Regions from separate parts of the Ralstonia sp. RRA genome, predicted to be linked through region 2. Evidence: predicted binding sites of a transcription regulator. Region 2 holds the regulator's gene; the other holds the start of a gene.
The links. The regulator NrdR, encoded in region 2, represses ribonucleotide reductase genes. The targets are predictions, from matches to a motif close to CACNANATNTNGTG.
Positions count from the first base shown of each region.

Region 1 (7,677 bases), 1.6 Mb from region 2:
GGATGTCGTCGCGCTTGCCGCCGCTGCCCAGGTTGAAGCGCACCTCGCAGCCACCCCACAGGGCGATGGCAATGCCCGGGTTGGCGCCGGAGTAATAGTTCTTGTTGGAGAGGATCGGCTCACCCGTGCCGTTGCCCTGCGTGCAGTCCGACTTGAACCAGAAGCCGATGGTGAATTGCGGGCTTTGCGCGATGTCGGCGCCAGTCTGCGTGAGCTTGTAGGCATCGATGCGCGAATCGACCGACAGTGCCTTGCCGCCAAACGGGTCGGTCACGGCCGAGCCGCCGTCGGTGCCGGCCACCCACGGGCCCAGCGTCGAACTGTTCTTGCGATCCGTCGGCGGCAGCGGGTCGAAGCTGTAGTACGTCGCCAGGCTGTTGGTCAGCGTCGTCGCCAGCGGTATCGGCGCCACGTAGTTGATCTGCGCCAGCATCGACACCGGCACGTTGTTGCGCACCAGTGTGTAGTTGATGCGGTAGAGGCCGTTTGCGGTGGCGATGGTGCTGTCGGTGTACTGCGTGGCCGTGGCGGGCAGCGTGGCGACTTGCGTGCCGTCGCGCAGCACGGTGATCGGGCCGCTGGCGGTGGTCGGGTTTTGCCAGTTCAGCACCAGCGAGGCGTTGTAGGTGCCCACCGTGCTCTGGAGGTTGCGCACGCCCACCGTGCTGGCCGTGAGCGCGGCGCCGTCGAGCTTGTGTGCCGTAGTCGGCACCGCAGCGTTCAGTTGCGCCAACACGGTCGGCACGATGTCGGCCTCGCTCGGCAGGGCGGCCAGCGCAGCTTCGGTCGTGGGGGCCGCCGTGCCGTTCTTGCCCAGCACTGGGTTGACGGTCTTGTTGAGCGCGATGAATGCGGTGCGGTTTTCCAGCGTGGGCGCCGAGGTGGTGGCGCCGGTGGCATCCAGCCCGTGGCTGGTCGTGACGACCACGAGCCAGTCCTCGTTCGGGTTGGCGGTGCGGCGTTGGGCGATGGCGGCCTGCAGCGTGCCGAGTGCCTGGTCGACGTTGCTCAGGGCAGCGGCATACGCATCGCTTTGCAGGCCCGAGGCGAGTGCGGCCGCGGCCGGTGCGGTGTACTGCGCAAAGACGACGTCATAGCCGGATTGCACGAGGCGCACGCTGTTTTGCGTGACGCAGCTGTCCACCTGGGCGCAGTCGACCAGCGTATCGAGGATACCGGCCTGTTGATCGGCCTTGAGCAGCGCAGGCAGGACCGCTGAGCTGACGGCCGCGCCCAGGCGTTGCGTGGTGCCAGCGGCCTTGGCGGCGGTGCGCGCGTAGCTGAAGACGCTCGGGGTGGCCAGGGTGGTGACAGTGTCGTCGGTGACGCCGTGGCGGTTCTGCCAGGTGCCCGACAGCACGGTGGCCCAGCTCGGCGTATCCAGCGGCGGTTGTGCGGTGGTCGTACCCAGCGTGCCGCCGGTCGAGGCGGGCAGTACGGACAGCGCGCCCAGGTTCGGCAGGCTGCGTTGCAGCAGCGCGCTCTGCACCTGCGCGTAGGTGGCGCCGTCCACGCCCACCACCAGCACCTTCTTGCTGGCGCTGGTGGCCGGCGCGGTCGTGCCGCCGGGGTTGGCGACGGGTGCACTGTCGCTGCCCCCGCCGCAGGCCGTCAGCGTGGCGGCCACGGTTGCGCCCAGCGCGGCCGTGAGCAGGCGGCGGGCAGGTTGGTTCGATGCCATGTTGGTTTCCTCGGTCGTGTGGTGCGCGGCATGTGCGCCGCGGTGATTGCGCTCCCCCGCAATGCGACCGAAGAGTAGGGACGGGGCCTGTCGCTCAGGTGACAGGCGCGGCAAGAATGCTGATGCCGCTATTTGGATTTCTTGAACGCACTAGGAATCGTCGGAAGCCGACGGCGGTGCATCGGCGCACCAGTGCAGTGCACGCCACACATACCCCTACCGCAGATGAGGTGACGTCTATCGAACTTGCGTAGGTGATAGAAAGAATTATTCTGGGAGAGTGCGCATTGCGACGCCGCACGCGAGCCCCGACGACCCGTTGTGCCGCCTGCGATGGCGGGCTTGCGGCACTGCATTTCGATTGCAAAAAAGCCCCTGAAACCCCATCTGTCAAGACTAGGCAAATTCGATTGGCCCACTATACTTAGCGCCAATCCCGGGGTGACACACTAGATGTAGTGGTGAATTTCCGGGATTCTCATTTCGGCGCCCGCGCGGGGGCGAGCGTACGGCAGGTCGAGCCGACGCTTGGGGGCCGAGGAAGGGCAAGGGCCTTTTCCGTCTCTTTTTCTCTGCGCGGCGCAAGGGTTTGCCAAGGGTTCATCACCCCGGGCGAGCCGCCAATCGAACGGTTCAACAGGAGTCCTTATGCAAACGGCCCAATCCGAAATCCACTCCGGCACCGCCAATCCTTCCCAATTTGCGCAAAGCGCCGGCGGCACGGCCGTGGCCTCCGGCACCGCCCTCGGCGTCAACCTGGCCGACTACAAGATCATCCGCCGCAACGGCGCCGTGGTCAGCTTCGAGCCCTCCAAGATCGCTGTGGCGATGACCAAGGCCTTCCTCGCCGTGAATGGCGGGCAGGGCGCTGCTTCCGCGCGTGTGCGCGAGCTGGTCGACCAACAGACGCAGAACGTGGTGCGCGCCCTGCTGCGCAGCCGCCCGAATGGCGGCACGTTCCACATTGAAGACGTGCAGGATCAGGTCGAACTGGCCCTGATGCGCTCGGGCGAGCATGACGTGGCCCGCGCCTACGTGCTGTACCGCGAGCGTCGCGCCCAGGAGCGCGCGCAAGCCGGCGAAACGCAGCAGCAACCGGCCTTCATTGGCCTGAATGTGACCGACGGCGGTATCACCCGTCCGCTGGACATGGCTGCGCTGCGCAACGTGATCGTCTCGGCCTGCGAAGGCCTGGGCGAAGCGGTGGATCCGGAGCCGATCCTCAAGGAAACGGTCAAGAACCTGTATGAAGGCGTGCCGATGACGCAGGTGTACGACTCGGCCATCCTGGCCTCGCGTACCCTGATCGAAAAGGACCCGGCGTACAGCCAGGTCACCGCGCGCATCCTGATGCACACGATCCGCCGCGAGATCCTCGGTGAAGAAGTCACGCAAGCCGAAATGAGCGCGCGTTACGTCGACTACTTCCCGCAGTTCATCAAGCGCGGCATCAACGCCGAGCTGCTCGACGACAAGCTGGCCCAGTTCGACCTGGCCCGCCTGGGTGCGGCGCTGGACGCCTCGCGTGACTTCCAGTTCAACTACCTCGGCCTGCAGACGCTGTACGACCGCTACTTCCTGCACATCAACGAAACCCGCATCGAGATGCCGCAGGCATTCTTCATGCGCGTCGCGATGGGCCTGGCGCTGAACGAAATCGACCGCGAAGCCCGCGCTATCGAGTTCTACCAACTGCTGTCGTCGTTCGACTTCATGTCGTCGACGCCGACGCTGTTCAACTCGGGCACGCGCCGTTCGCAACTGTCGTCGTGCTACCTGACCACCGTGTCGGATGATCTGGACGGCATTTACGAAGCGCTGAAGGAAAACGCGCTGCTCTCCAAGTTCGCCGGCGGCCTGGGCAACGACTGGACCAATGTGCGTGCCCTGGGCTCGCACATCAAGGGCACGAACGGCAAGTCGCAAGGCGTGGTGCCGTTCCTGAAGGTCGTCAACGACACGGCTGTGGCCGTGAACCAAGGCGGCAAGCGCAAGGGCGCCGTCTGCGCGTACCTGGAAACGTGGCACCTGGATATCGAAGAATTCCTGGAGCTGCGCAAGAACACCGGCGACGACCGCCGCCGCACGCACGACATGAACACGGCCAACTGGATTCCGGACCTGTTCATGAAGCGCGTGATGGAAGGTGGCGAGTGGACGCTGTTCTCGCCGTCCACCTGCCCGGACCTGCATGACAAGGTCGGCAAGGCATTCGAGCAAGCCTATCTGGCCTATGAAGACAAGGTCGCGCGCGGCGAGATCAAGCTCTTCAAGAAGATGCCGGCGCTGCAACTGTGGCGCAAGATGCTGGGCATGCTGTTCGAAACCGGCCACCCGTGGATCACGTTCAAGGACCCGTGCAACATCCGCAGCCCGCAGCAGCACGTGGGCGTGGTGCACAGCTCCAACCTGTGCACGGAAATCACGCTGAACACCAACGACAGCGAAATCGCCGTGTGCAACCTGGGTTCGGTGAACCTGGTCGCTCACCTGGTCAAGCAGGCCGACGGCAGCGTCGTGCTGGATCACGAGAAGCTGAAGAAGACCGTGCGCACCGCGATGCGCATGCTCGACAACGTGATCGACATCAACTACTACGCCGTCAAGAAGGCGCGTGATTCCAACCTGCGCCACCGTCCGGTCGGCATGGGCATCATGGGCTTCCAGGACGCGCTGCACGTGCTGCGTGTGCCGTACGCCAGCGATGCAGCGGTGCAGTTTGCTGACACCTCGATGGAAGCCGTCTGCTACTACGCCTACTGGGCGTCGACCGAGCTGGCCGAAGAGCGTGGCCGCTACAGCAGCTACAAGGGCTCCCTGTGGGATCGCGGCATCCTGCCGCAAGACTCGCTCAAGCTGCTGGCCGAAGAGCGCGGCGGCTATCTGGAAACGGATATGTCGTCGACGATGGACTGGGACAGCCTGCGCGCCCGCATCAAGCAACACGGCATGCGCAACTCGAACTGCGTGGCGATCGCCCCGACGGCAACGATCTCCAACATCATCGGCGTGTCGGCCTGTATCGAGCCGACGTACCAGAACCTGTACGTCAAGTCGAACCTGTCGGGCGAGTTCACGGTGGTCAACGACTACCTGGTGCGCGACCTGAAGGCACGCGGCCTGTGGGACGAAGTGATGGTCGCCGACCTGAAGTACTTCGACGGCTCGCTGGCCCGCATCGACCGCATTCCGCAAGACCTGCGCGACCTGTACGCAACGGCCTTCGAAGTGGAGCCGACGTGGCTGGTGGAAGCGGCCTCGCGTCGCCAGAAGTGGATCGACCAGGCACAGTCGCTGAACATCTACATGGCCGGCGCCTCGGGCAAGAAGCTGGACGACACCTACAAGCTGGCCTGGCTGCGTGGCCTGAAGACCACGTACTACCTGCGCACGATCGGCGCCACGCACGTCGAGAAGTCGACCGTGTCGCGCGGCACGCTGAATGCGGTGTCGTCGGGTAGCGATGTGGGTGGTGTGTCGGCTGCAGGTGCAGCCCCGGCCGCTCCGGCCAGCGCGCTGGATGCCGCGGCTGCCACCGCCCAGGCGATGCCGGAAGCTGAAGGCGCCGTGTGCACGATGCGCCCCGGCGACCCCGGTTTCGAAGAATGCGAAGCCTGCCAATAAGGCACTGAGCGGGCTGTTACCAAAGCGCCCCAGGGGCCGCATGGCATCAACAATGCGGCCCATTCACTGACATCGGCGACCGGGCCGGTGTTGCGTGTGTATCGAAACATGCGCTCCACTGGTCGGTCCAACAGAAATACAACGGAGAAACTCCATGCTGAGCTGGGACGACGACGTCAAACCTGCCGCACATCCGCAAGCTGCGCCGCAGCCCGCGTACCAACCGCAGCCGCAACTGCAACCTGTCTCTGCTGACCAGGGTGGCGTGCTGCCGCCGTCGGCCACGCAAGCTGTCGGCACGGGCATCCTGGGCAACAACCCGAACGCTGCCGCCGCACAGAGCAACCGCCGCGTGAACGCCGCCGACAAGCGCGTCATCAACGGTGCCACCGACGTCAACCAGCTGGTGCCGTTCAAGTACAAGTGGGCGTGGGAAAAGTACCTGGCCGGCTGCGCGAACCACTGGATGCCGCAAGAAATCAACATGTCGCGCGACATCGCCACGTGGAAGGACCCGAACGGTCTGACCGAAGACGAGCGCCGCATCATCAAGCGCAACCTGGGCTTTTTCGTGACGGCTGATTCGCTGGCCGCCAACAACATCGTGCTGGGCACGTACCGCCAGATCACTGCGCCGGAATGCCGCCAGTACCTGCTGCGCCAGGCGTTTGAAGAGGCGATCCACACGCACGCCTACCAGTACATCGTCGAATCGCTGGGCCTGAACGAGGCCGAGATCTTCAACGCGTACCACGAGGTGCAGTCGATCCGCGACAAGGACGAGTTCCTGATCCCGTTCATCGACACGCTGACGGACCCGTCCTTCAAGACTGGCACGCCCGAGAACGACCAGAAGCTGCTGAAGTCGCTCATCGTCTTCGCCTGCATCATGGAAGGCCTGTTCTTCTACGTCGGCTTCACGCAGATCCTGGCGATGGGCCGTCAGAACAAGATGACCGGTGCGGCCGAGCAGTACCAGTACATCCTGCGCGACGAGTCGCTGCACTGCAATTTCGGTATCGACCTGATCAACCAGATCAAGCTCGAGAACCCGCACCTGTGGACGGCCGAGTTCAAGGCCGAGATCACGGAGCTGTTCAAGAAGGCCGTCGACCTGGAATACCGCTACGCAGAAGACACCATGCCGCGCGGCGTGCTGGGCCTGAACGCCCCGATGTTCAAGGGCTATCTGCGCTTCATCTGCAACCGTCGCTGCCAGCAGATCGGCCTCGACGCGCTGTTCCCGAACGAGGAGAACCCGTTCCCGTGGATGAGCGAGATGATCGACCTGAAGAAGGAACGCAACTTCTTCGAGACGCGCGTGATCGAGTACCAGACCGGTGGTGCGCTGTCGTGGGAATAATCGAGTCCCGCTCCCAAGCTTGAAAAAAAGGCCCGTTCGGGCCTTTTTTCATTTGTCACGGCCTGTTGAAAATCAGTTGAATCTGATGGGGTGTGGTCACAAGCCGCCCTATCGTGGCGATTCGATGGACTGAATATAAGGACGCTCCTATGAAGAAGACCCTCCTCGTCGCCCTCACGCCATTTGCCTTGCTGGGCACGTCTGCGGCGTTTGCCGACACCACGAACTGCGCCACCAAGATCCGCGCGATTGAAACGCAGATCGAGATGGCCAAGCAATACGGCAACACGTTCCGGGTTGCCGGCCTGCAAGATGCGCTGGCGAGCACCAAAGCCAACTGCACCAACGCCGGACAGGCCGAACACGCTGAGCGCAAGGTGCGTGAAGCCGAGCGGGACGTGCAAAAAGCGCAATTGGAGGTGACCGAAGCCGAGGACAAGCTGAAGGAATCCCGCAGCAAGGGTGAGGTCAAACGCATCGCCAAGGCGCAGAAACGACTGGCCGAGAAGCAGGACAAACTGCGCGAGAAGCAGGAAGACCTACGCAGTGCGCAAGCGGATCTGACCGCGCTGAAGGGCTGAGTTTTTCAGCGGGTGTCATGACTGGACAGACAGGGGTTTCGGCCCCTGTTTTTTATGGACTCGCTGGAATTGCCTGCATTTGGTCGGGCCCTGATAATCCGAAACGTACGACCGTTGTCTTCCCACCATCCCTGGGCCCCAAATGACCGTCGAATCCTTCTTCTCCCAGACCTACGATGAAGCGCGCGCCAAGTTCCTGACGGCCGCCCAGGCCCGGGGGATGGGCGTCGAGCGGCATCTCCACCCGGATGCGCTCGGGCCTTCCGGAGAGCCGCTTTCCATTGACACCGCGCTGTTCTCGCCGGCACAGGCCGACGCGCTGCTGGTCGTCACCTCCGGTGTGCATGGCGTGGAAGGATTCTGTGGCTCGGGTTGCCAGATCGGTTTGCTGCACGACGCCGAACTCTTCGCACGGCTGGCGGCGTCCA
Region 1 is NZ_CP146091.1:2,946,024-2,953,700, reverse strand. It holds gene V6657_RS14205 (alkaline phosphatase family protein) at 1-1,681, opposite strand, end outside; gene V6657_RS14200 (ribonucleoside-diphosphate reductase subunit alpha) at 2,330-5,305, shown strand; gene V6657_RS14195 (ribonucleotide-diphosphate reductase subunit beta) at 5,460-6,668, shown strand; gene V6657_RS14190 (DUF1090 domain-containing protein) at 6,818-7,249, shown strand; gene V6657_RS14185 (M14 family metallopeptidase) at 7,392-7,677, shown strand, end outside.
Region 1: the regulator NrdR is predicted to act here: its motif matches at 2,129-2,142, upstream of V6657_RS14200 (ribonucleoside-diphosphate reductase subunit alpha).

Region 2 (7,677 bases):
AACAAACAACGGAAGGTGGTCCGTTATTGTGGCCAATGGTTACAACAGCACGCAGTCTGATGGTGCGGCGAGCACGACCGGCCACGCAGTGCTGTTTGTGTTGGATGCAGAAACCGGAGCGGTCACTGCAAAGATTGATACGAACGCTGGCACGACCGCTGCGCCAAATGGCCTGTCAGGACCTATCGCCGTTGATACCAACGGGGATGGCATTGCCGACGTGGTTTATGCCGGCGATCTGGCGGGCAACATGTGGAAGTTCGACCTGTCGAGCAGCGCAGTCAGCAATTGGGGTGTTGCATTTGGAACCTCCGGCAGTCCACAGCCGTTGTTCAGTACGGGGGGGCAGCCGATCACGGTACGCCCGGACGTGACTCGAAATTTGCAAGGTAACTACCTCCTGGTCTTCGGCACGGGGCAGTACTTCACAACGACCGATACAGCGTCGACGGCTGGACAGACCTTCTACGGCATCATCGACAAGGGCGCCACGATCAGCGGCCTGTCTAATCTTCAGCAGCAGTCGGTGTTGGGTACAACAACGGGTCCCGACGGCAACACGTATCGCATCACGACACACGCGGTAGGAGCGCCAACCTTGGACGCGCTTCGGTCCGGCGACAATGCAATTTCGCTTGGGTCCTACAACAGCTCGAAGCTCGGTTGGTATATCAACTTGCCGACTACCGGAGAGCGTGCTGTGACAGATGCGACCATTCGTTCTGGTCGTGTGATTTTTAACACTGTCATCCCGTCCACCGCCCAATGCAGCGCCGGTGGTACCGGCTGGGTGATGGAGTTGGATGTCTTTACGGGCAACCGTTTGGATAGTCCGACCTTCGATACCAATGGCGATGGAGTCATCAACAACTCGGATCTACTCCAATATGGCGGTTCGCCCGCCAATACGAGTGGTCGACAAGTCGGCTCAATTCCCGCTGCTCCGGGCTTTTTGCAGCCCATTCAAGCACCGGGCGCCTCGCCATTTGAAAACAAATACGTCAATACTTCGGCGGGTGCCATTCAAGTGATTGGTGAAACGGCAGGTAAGGGTTCCCGTGGCCGTGTTGCATGGCGGCAATTGAACTGAGGGGGCAGGTATGAAGAAGCTATGTGTGATTGCCACCTTTGTGCTGGCAGGCAATGCAGCATATGGTGCGCTGGCGCTGGGAGGTGGCGAGCCTGGTGGCGTGACGCTCAGCCCGGCGTCGAGTCGGGCGCAGCCCCATGCGAGTGAAGCACCTCGCATGCTACGTGGCGTGGTCACCGCGCTCAATCTGGATAAAGGTGAGATTGACGTGCACGGTAACCGCCTTCAGGTCGGTCGTGCGGTGCGCGTATTTGGCCCTGCTGGGGATGAGGGCCGCCTCTCGTCGTTGCGTCAGGGGCAGGAGATTCGTTTCCTGCTGGATCCGAAGGACGCCTCTGAACGGACGATTTCAGTTATCTACCTCCAATGAACACAGGACTCTCTCGCTCTCGGCGTTTGCCCCGCGGCTTCACATTGATTGAGCTGATGATCACGGTCGCTATTGTGGGCATCCTCGCCGTCGTGGCCTATCCGTCGCTCAACGGCTACATACAGAAGTCCAGGCGTGCGGATGCCAAAACGGCATTGCTCGCGGTGGCTCAGAAAATGGAGCAATACCGCTCATTGGGCAACACCTATGCGGGCGCGACATTGGGCGCCAGCGGTGTCTACGCCAATACCAAGTCAGACAACGGCTACTACGCTCTGAGTTTCTCCGTCGCGCCTACGCAGACGGTCTATACGGTTCAAGCCGTTCCGCAGGCCGGTCAGGCAGCGGATGCGTGCGGTACCTTCAGCTACGATCAGGCGGGGAATAAAATGGTGTCCGGGGGCACGCTTACGGCGTCGAGCTGTTGGTAGTCGTCGGGGGATCGTGCAGCGATACAAACCGTTCGCGTGCGTGCTATTTGCGCACACTCGTCGCCGCAACCTCATCCAGCACATCGCGAAACTCCGCCAGATCCTCAAAACTCCGGTACACCGACGCAAACCGGATATACCCAATCTTGTCCAGCCGCTTGAGTTCGCGCATCACCAGCTCGCCCACGCGGTCGCTGCCGATTTCCTTCTCGCCGTGGCTGAGCAGTTTTTCTTCAATGCGAGCGATGGCCTCGTCGATGGCCTCGGCGGAGACAGGGCGCTTGCGCAGCGCTAGGCGCATGGAGTCCTTGACCTTGCTGCGGTCGTAATCGACGCGGCTGCCGTTCTTTTTGACGACGGCCGGGAAGAACAGCTCGATGCGTTCGTAGGTCGTGAAGCGGCGGTCGCAGGACTCGCAGCGGCGGCGGCGGCGCACGGTGTCGCCTTCCTCCGACATACGGGTCTCAATCACCTGGGTGGCCGCGTGGCCGCAAAAGGGGCATTTCATGCCGCTCTCCTCGGAAACCTCAAACGCACAGCGCTAAAAGAACAACGCCGCGATGGCCGGGGTGGCCCATCGCGGCAGAGTACTACGTGGCCAGTTGCCCGGCCATGGTCAAGTGCTTAGGCGTAGACCGGGAACTGCTTGGTCAACTCAGCCACTTTGGCGCGCACGGCAGCGATGTTCGCTTCATCGTGCGGGTTGTCCAGCACGTCGGCGATCAGGTGCGCGACCTTCACGGCCTCAGCTTCCTTGAAGCCGCGCGTGGTCATGGCCGGCGAGCCCAGGCGCACGCCCGAGGTCACGAACGGCTTTTCCGGATCGTTCGGGATGGCGTTCTTGTTGACGGTGATGTGCGCGTCGCCCAGCACCTTCTCGGCTTCCTTGCCGGTGATGTTCTTGGCACGCAGGTCCACCAGCATCACGTGGCTCTCGGTGCGGCCCGACACGATACGCAGGCCACGGGCCATCAGCGTTTCGGCCATGGCGCGGGCGTTCTTCACCACTTGTTCCTGGTAAGCCTTGAACTCCGGCGACAGCGCTTCCTTGAACGCCACCGCCTTGCCGGCGATCACGTGCATCAGCGGGCCACCCTGGATGCCCGGGAAGATCGCCGAGTTGATGGCCTTCTCGTGCTCGGCCTTCATCAGGATCACGCCACCGCGCGGGCCGCGCAGGCTCTTGTGGGTGGTCGTGGTCACGAAGTCAGCGTGCGGCACCGGGTTCGGGTACACGCCCGCGGCGATCAGGCCAGCGTAGTGGGCCATGTCGACCATGAAGTACGCGCCGATCGATTTGGCGATCTTGCCGATGCGCTCGAAATCGATGCGCAGGGCGAATGCCGATGCGCCAGCGATGATCAGCTTCGGCTTCTTCTCTTGCGCCAGGGCTTCGAGTGCGTCGTAGTCGATGTCTTCCTTGGCGTTCAGGCCGTAGCTGACCACGTTGAACCACTTGCCGCTCATGTTCAGCGCCATGCCGTGCGTCAGGTGGCCGCCTTCGGCCAGGCTCATGCCCATGATCGTGTCGCCCGGCTTGAGCACGGCGAAGAACACGCCCTGGTTGGCCTGCGAGCCCGAGTTCGGCTGCACGTTGGCGGCTTCGGCGCCAAACAGTTGCTTCACGCGGTCGATGGCGAGTTGCTCAACCACGTCCACATATTCGCAACCGCCGTAGTAGCGCTTGCCGGGGTAGCCCTCAGCGTACTTGTTGGTCAGTTGCGAACCTTGCGCGGCCATCACGGCCGGCGAGGTGTAGTTCTCGGAGGCAATCAGCTCGATATGGTCTTCTTGACGCTGATTTTCCTTCTGGATGGCGGCGAAGATTTCGGGATCGATCTGGTCGATCGTATAGCGGCTGCGTTCGAACATGGCGAGTGTCTGGTCTGAATCGAAACGGAAAAAGGCGATGGTCGGGCGAGGCGGGGGAAACGCGCGCGGCTTGGACGCTGCTCCCGGTGTTGGCCGATTGCAGCGGGTGCCCAAGTCACCCTTTGCTTCCCATTCGCTGCCCAGGCGAGCGGCAGGCGTCGTTGTGCATGACGCCAGAAACCTTGCGCTTCCTCGTGGTCGGTGCCCACTGCCGAGGTCTGCGGTGTGTTGCTGCAGCCCCGGGATTCGCCAGTCGCGCAAGGTGGAATGGTTGCCCGCGAGTGTACGACAGGCCCTTGACTGCCGCAAGGCGCGGGGCGCTTGCCCAAGCACATTGCGGCGCAACAGGCGGCAATGCTTCAGGTAAACTCTGTTTTTCGCATTTTTTCAGGCTTGGAGACACTCCATGATCGTATTCGTGACCGGCGCAACCGCCGGCTTCGGTGCAGCTATCGCCCGACGTTTCGTGCGGGAAGGCCATCGCGTGATCGCGGGCGGCCGCCGTCAGGATCGTCTGGATGCGCTCAAGGCCGAACTGGGCGACGCGCTTCTGCCAGTCGTGCTGGATGTGCTGGATGCCACCGCTGTTGCCGCGCTGCCGGGCTCGCTGCCGGAAGGCTGGCGCGAGGTCGACGTGCTGGTCAACAACGCCGGCCTGGCGCTCGGTCTGGAGCCCGCCCAGCGTGCCGACCTGACTGACTGGGACCGCATGATCGGCACCAACTGCTCCGGCCTGGTCCATATGACGCGCGCGTTGCTTCCGGCCATGGTCGAGCGCAATCGTGGCCATGTCATCAACATCGGTTCGATTGCCGGGACGTACCCGTACCCGGGCGGCAACGTGTATGGCGCGACCAAGGCGTTCGTGCGCCAGTTCTCGCTGAACCTGCGCGCTGATCTGACCGGCACCCGCGTGCGCGTATCGAACATCGAGCCGGGCCTGTGCTCCGGCACTGAGTTCTCCAACGTCCGTTTCAAGGGCGACGATGCCCGCGTGGACAAGGTCTACGAAGGCACGGAGGCCCTCACTGCTGACGACATCGCCGAAGCCGTCTACTGGATGGCAGCGCTGCCACCGCACTTCAATGTCAACGCAATCGAGCTGATGCCCGTTTGCCAGTCATTCTCGGCCACCAGCGTGACGCGGGGCATGGCTTAAGCCGTGTCATGCAGGGTTTGCGCTTCCATGCAAGCCCTCGGCCGGCCGGTGGATGGCTGGCTGTCATTTGAGCCTTGGTAAAATTGCCGGATGTCTTCTTTTGACTGGAACCTGCGCGTGTATTGGGAAGATACCGACGCAGGCGGCGTGGTGTTCTACGCCAACTATCTGAAATTCTTTGAGCGCGCCCGCACCGAATGGCTGCGCGCGCTCGGGGTCGACCAGCAGGCGCTGGCCGACACGACTGGGGCCATTTTTGTGGTGCGCAGCACCGCTGTGGACTACCGCGCACCTGCCCGCCTGGATGATCTGGTCCAGATCCGTTCGCGTATGGAACGGGTTGGCCCGGCGTCAGTCCAATTCGCCCAGGAAGGCTGGCGCGGTGACGTTCTACTCGCCTCAGGCACGATTCGTGTTGGATGTGTCGACCGGCTCACATTCCGGCCGACCCCGATCCCCGCTCCCGTACTCGCAACCATCAAAGCTGCCGCATGAATCCCGTCGAGGTCACACAAGATCTGTCGATCGTATCGCTGGTGCTGCACGCCAGTCTCTTGGTCCAGTTTGTCATGGGCCTGCTGCTGGTGATGTCGCTGTTCTCCTGGACGTACATCTTCCGCAAAGCCTTTGCACTGCGCGCTGCACGCAGCCAGACCGAAACGTTCGAACGCGATTTCTGGGCCGGCGGTGATTTGCAGGCGCTGTACCAGAGCGCTGCCAACAACCGCCACAAGACGGGCGCGCTGGAGCGCATTTTCGAAGCCGGCATGCGCGAATACCTCAAAACGCGCGAGCAGCAGCGCGGCGGTGGCGACCCAAGCGCCATCCTCGACGCCGCCCGCCGCGCCATGCGCGCCGCCTACCAGCGCGAGATGGATTCGCTTGAATCGCACCTGCCGTTCCTGGCGTCGGTCGGCTCGGTCAGCCCGTACATCGGCCTGTTCGGCACGGTGTGGGGGATCATGAACGCGTTCCGTGGCCTGTCCAACGTGCAGCAGGCCACGCTGTCGGCTGTGGCGCCCGGTATTGCCGAAGCGCTGGTGGCCACGGCCATCGGCCTGTTCGCGGCCATTCCGGCGGTGATCGCCTACAACCGCTACGCCACCGAGTTGGACCGTCTGGCCAACCGGTTCGAGAGCTTCATGGAAGAGTTTTCGAACATCCTCCAGCGCCAAACACGTTAAGCGCTAAGGAGCATCGTCATGGCTACCATCCAGAGAACGCGCCGCGCCCGACGGGCCAAGGCCGACATCAACGTCGTTCCGTACATCGACGTGATGCTGGTGCTGCTGGTCATCTTCATGGTGGCGGCGCCCGTGGTGAACCCCGGTGTGGTCAACCTGCCGTCGGTGGCCAACGCCACACCGCAACAGACCCAGCCGCCCATCGTCGTGACTATCAAGGGCGACGGCACGATCCTTGCTCGCATCAAGACGGGCTCGGGTGCCACCGAACAGAAGCTCGCCAATAACAATGAGCTGCGTGCCTTCGTCAAGCAGCGTACCGATGAGAACCCCGATCAGCCGGTCGTGATTGCCGCCGACAAGGCCGTGCAGTACGACCGCGTGCTGACGGTGATGAGCGTGTTGAAGGGCGACGGCGTCAAGCGTGTCGGCCTGATGGTGAAGTCGCAATGAACGCGAAGCTGTTTCCGGGCGAGGCAACCTGAGTGAGCGTCATGGCTACAAGGTCAGTGAGCCCCGCGTTGCATCGTTACGAGCCTGTCCGCGAGCGCGGCACGCTGCGCGCGTTCGGGCTGGCAGTCCTCACGCATCTGTTGCTGATCGCTTTCCTGTATTTTGGCGTGCAATGGCAGAGCAGCACGCCGCGCGGCGAAGAAGCCGAGTTGTGGGATGAGGCTGCGGTTCAGCAGGCCGTACAGACGGCGCCTCCTCCGCCCGAGGTGAAACCGGAGCCCGTTATCAAGGCGCCGCCAACCAAGGTGGAAGAGGAAGCCGACATCGCGCTGGAGCAGAAGCGCAAGCGCGAGCGGGAAGCCGCAGCAGCTGCCGCGCGCGAGGCTGAACTCGCCCGCCGGGCCGCCGAGGACCGCGCTGAAGCCCAGCGCCAGGCGCAGCTGAAAGCGCAGAAAGAACAGCAGGCCCGCCAGGCGGAACTTCAACGCAAGGCCCAGGCCGAACAGCAGGCCAAGGAAAAGGCGGCCGCTGCTGAGGCGCAGGCCCGCAAGAATGCGCAACTGCAAGCCCAGGCGGAGGCCAAGGCCAAGGCAGATGCCGAAGCGAAGCAGAAGGAGCTGAAAGCCAAGGCTGCCGCAGATGCTAAGGCCAAGGCGGATGCCGAGCGCAAGGCCAATGAATCGCGTGCCAACGCACAGCGCAAGGAGCAACTGGATCGCCTGCGTGCGATGGCCGGTGCTGCCGGCGCGACTGGCACCGTGGCCGGTTCTGGCGGCGGCGTTGGCAACGCAATGGGCACGGGCGGTACGTCATCGGCAGGGTATGCCGAACGCGTGCGTGCGAAGGTGCAGCCGAATATCCATTTCTACGACGACACGACGGGCACCCCGATTGTGACGGTTCTTGTAGAAATGGCACCCGATGGCACTGTCTTGTCGCGCTCGGTGAAGAAAACAAGCGGATATCCGGCGTTGGACGAAGCTGTGCTGCGCGCGGTGGACGCTTCCAGTCCATTGCCGCGCGACACAAACGGCAAGGCGCCGTCGAGCGTGATTGTTGGCTTCAAACCGAAGAAGGGATAGACGCCTTAGGGCAGAACATGTCCTGAACGAGCTATG
Region 2 is NZ_CP146091.1:773,184-780,860, forward strand. It holds gene V6657_RS03750 (PilC/PilY family type IV pilus protein) at 1-1,090, shown strand, start outside; gene V6657_RS03755 (hypothetical protein) at 1,101-1,460, shown strand; gene V6657_RS03760 (type IV pilin protein) at 1,457-1,891, shown strand; gene nrdR (transcriptional regulator NrdR) at 1,935-2,399, opposite strand; gene glyA (serine hydroxymethyltransferase) at 2,516-3,763, opposite strand; ZMP/ZTP riboswitch at 3,895-4,030, opposite strand; gene ydfG (bifunctional NADP-dependent 3-hydroxy acid dehydrogenase/3-hydroxypropionate dehydrogenase YdfG) at 4,170-4,922, shown strand; gene ybgC (tol-pal system-associated acyl-CoA thioesterase) at 5,013-5,417, shown strand; gene tolQ (protein TolQ) at 5,414-6,106, shown strand; gene tolR (protein TolR) at 6,125-6,559, shown strand; gene tolA (cell envelope integrity protein TolA) at 6,601-7,641, shown strand; gene tolB (Tol-Pal system beta propeller repeat protein TolB) at 7,675-7,677, shown strand, end outside.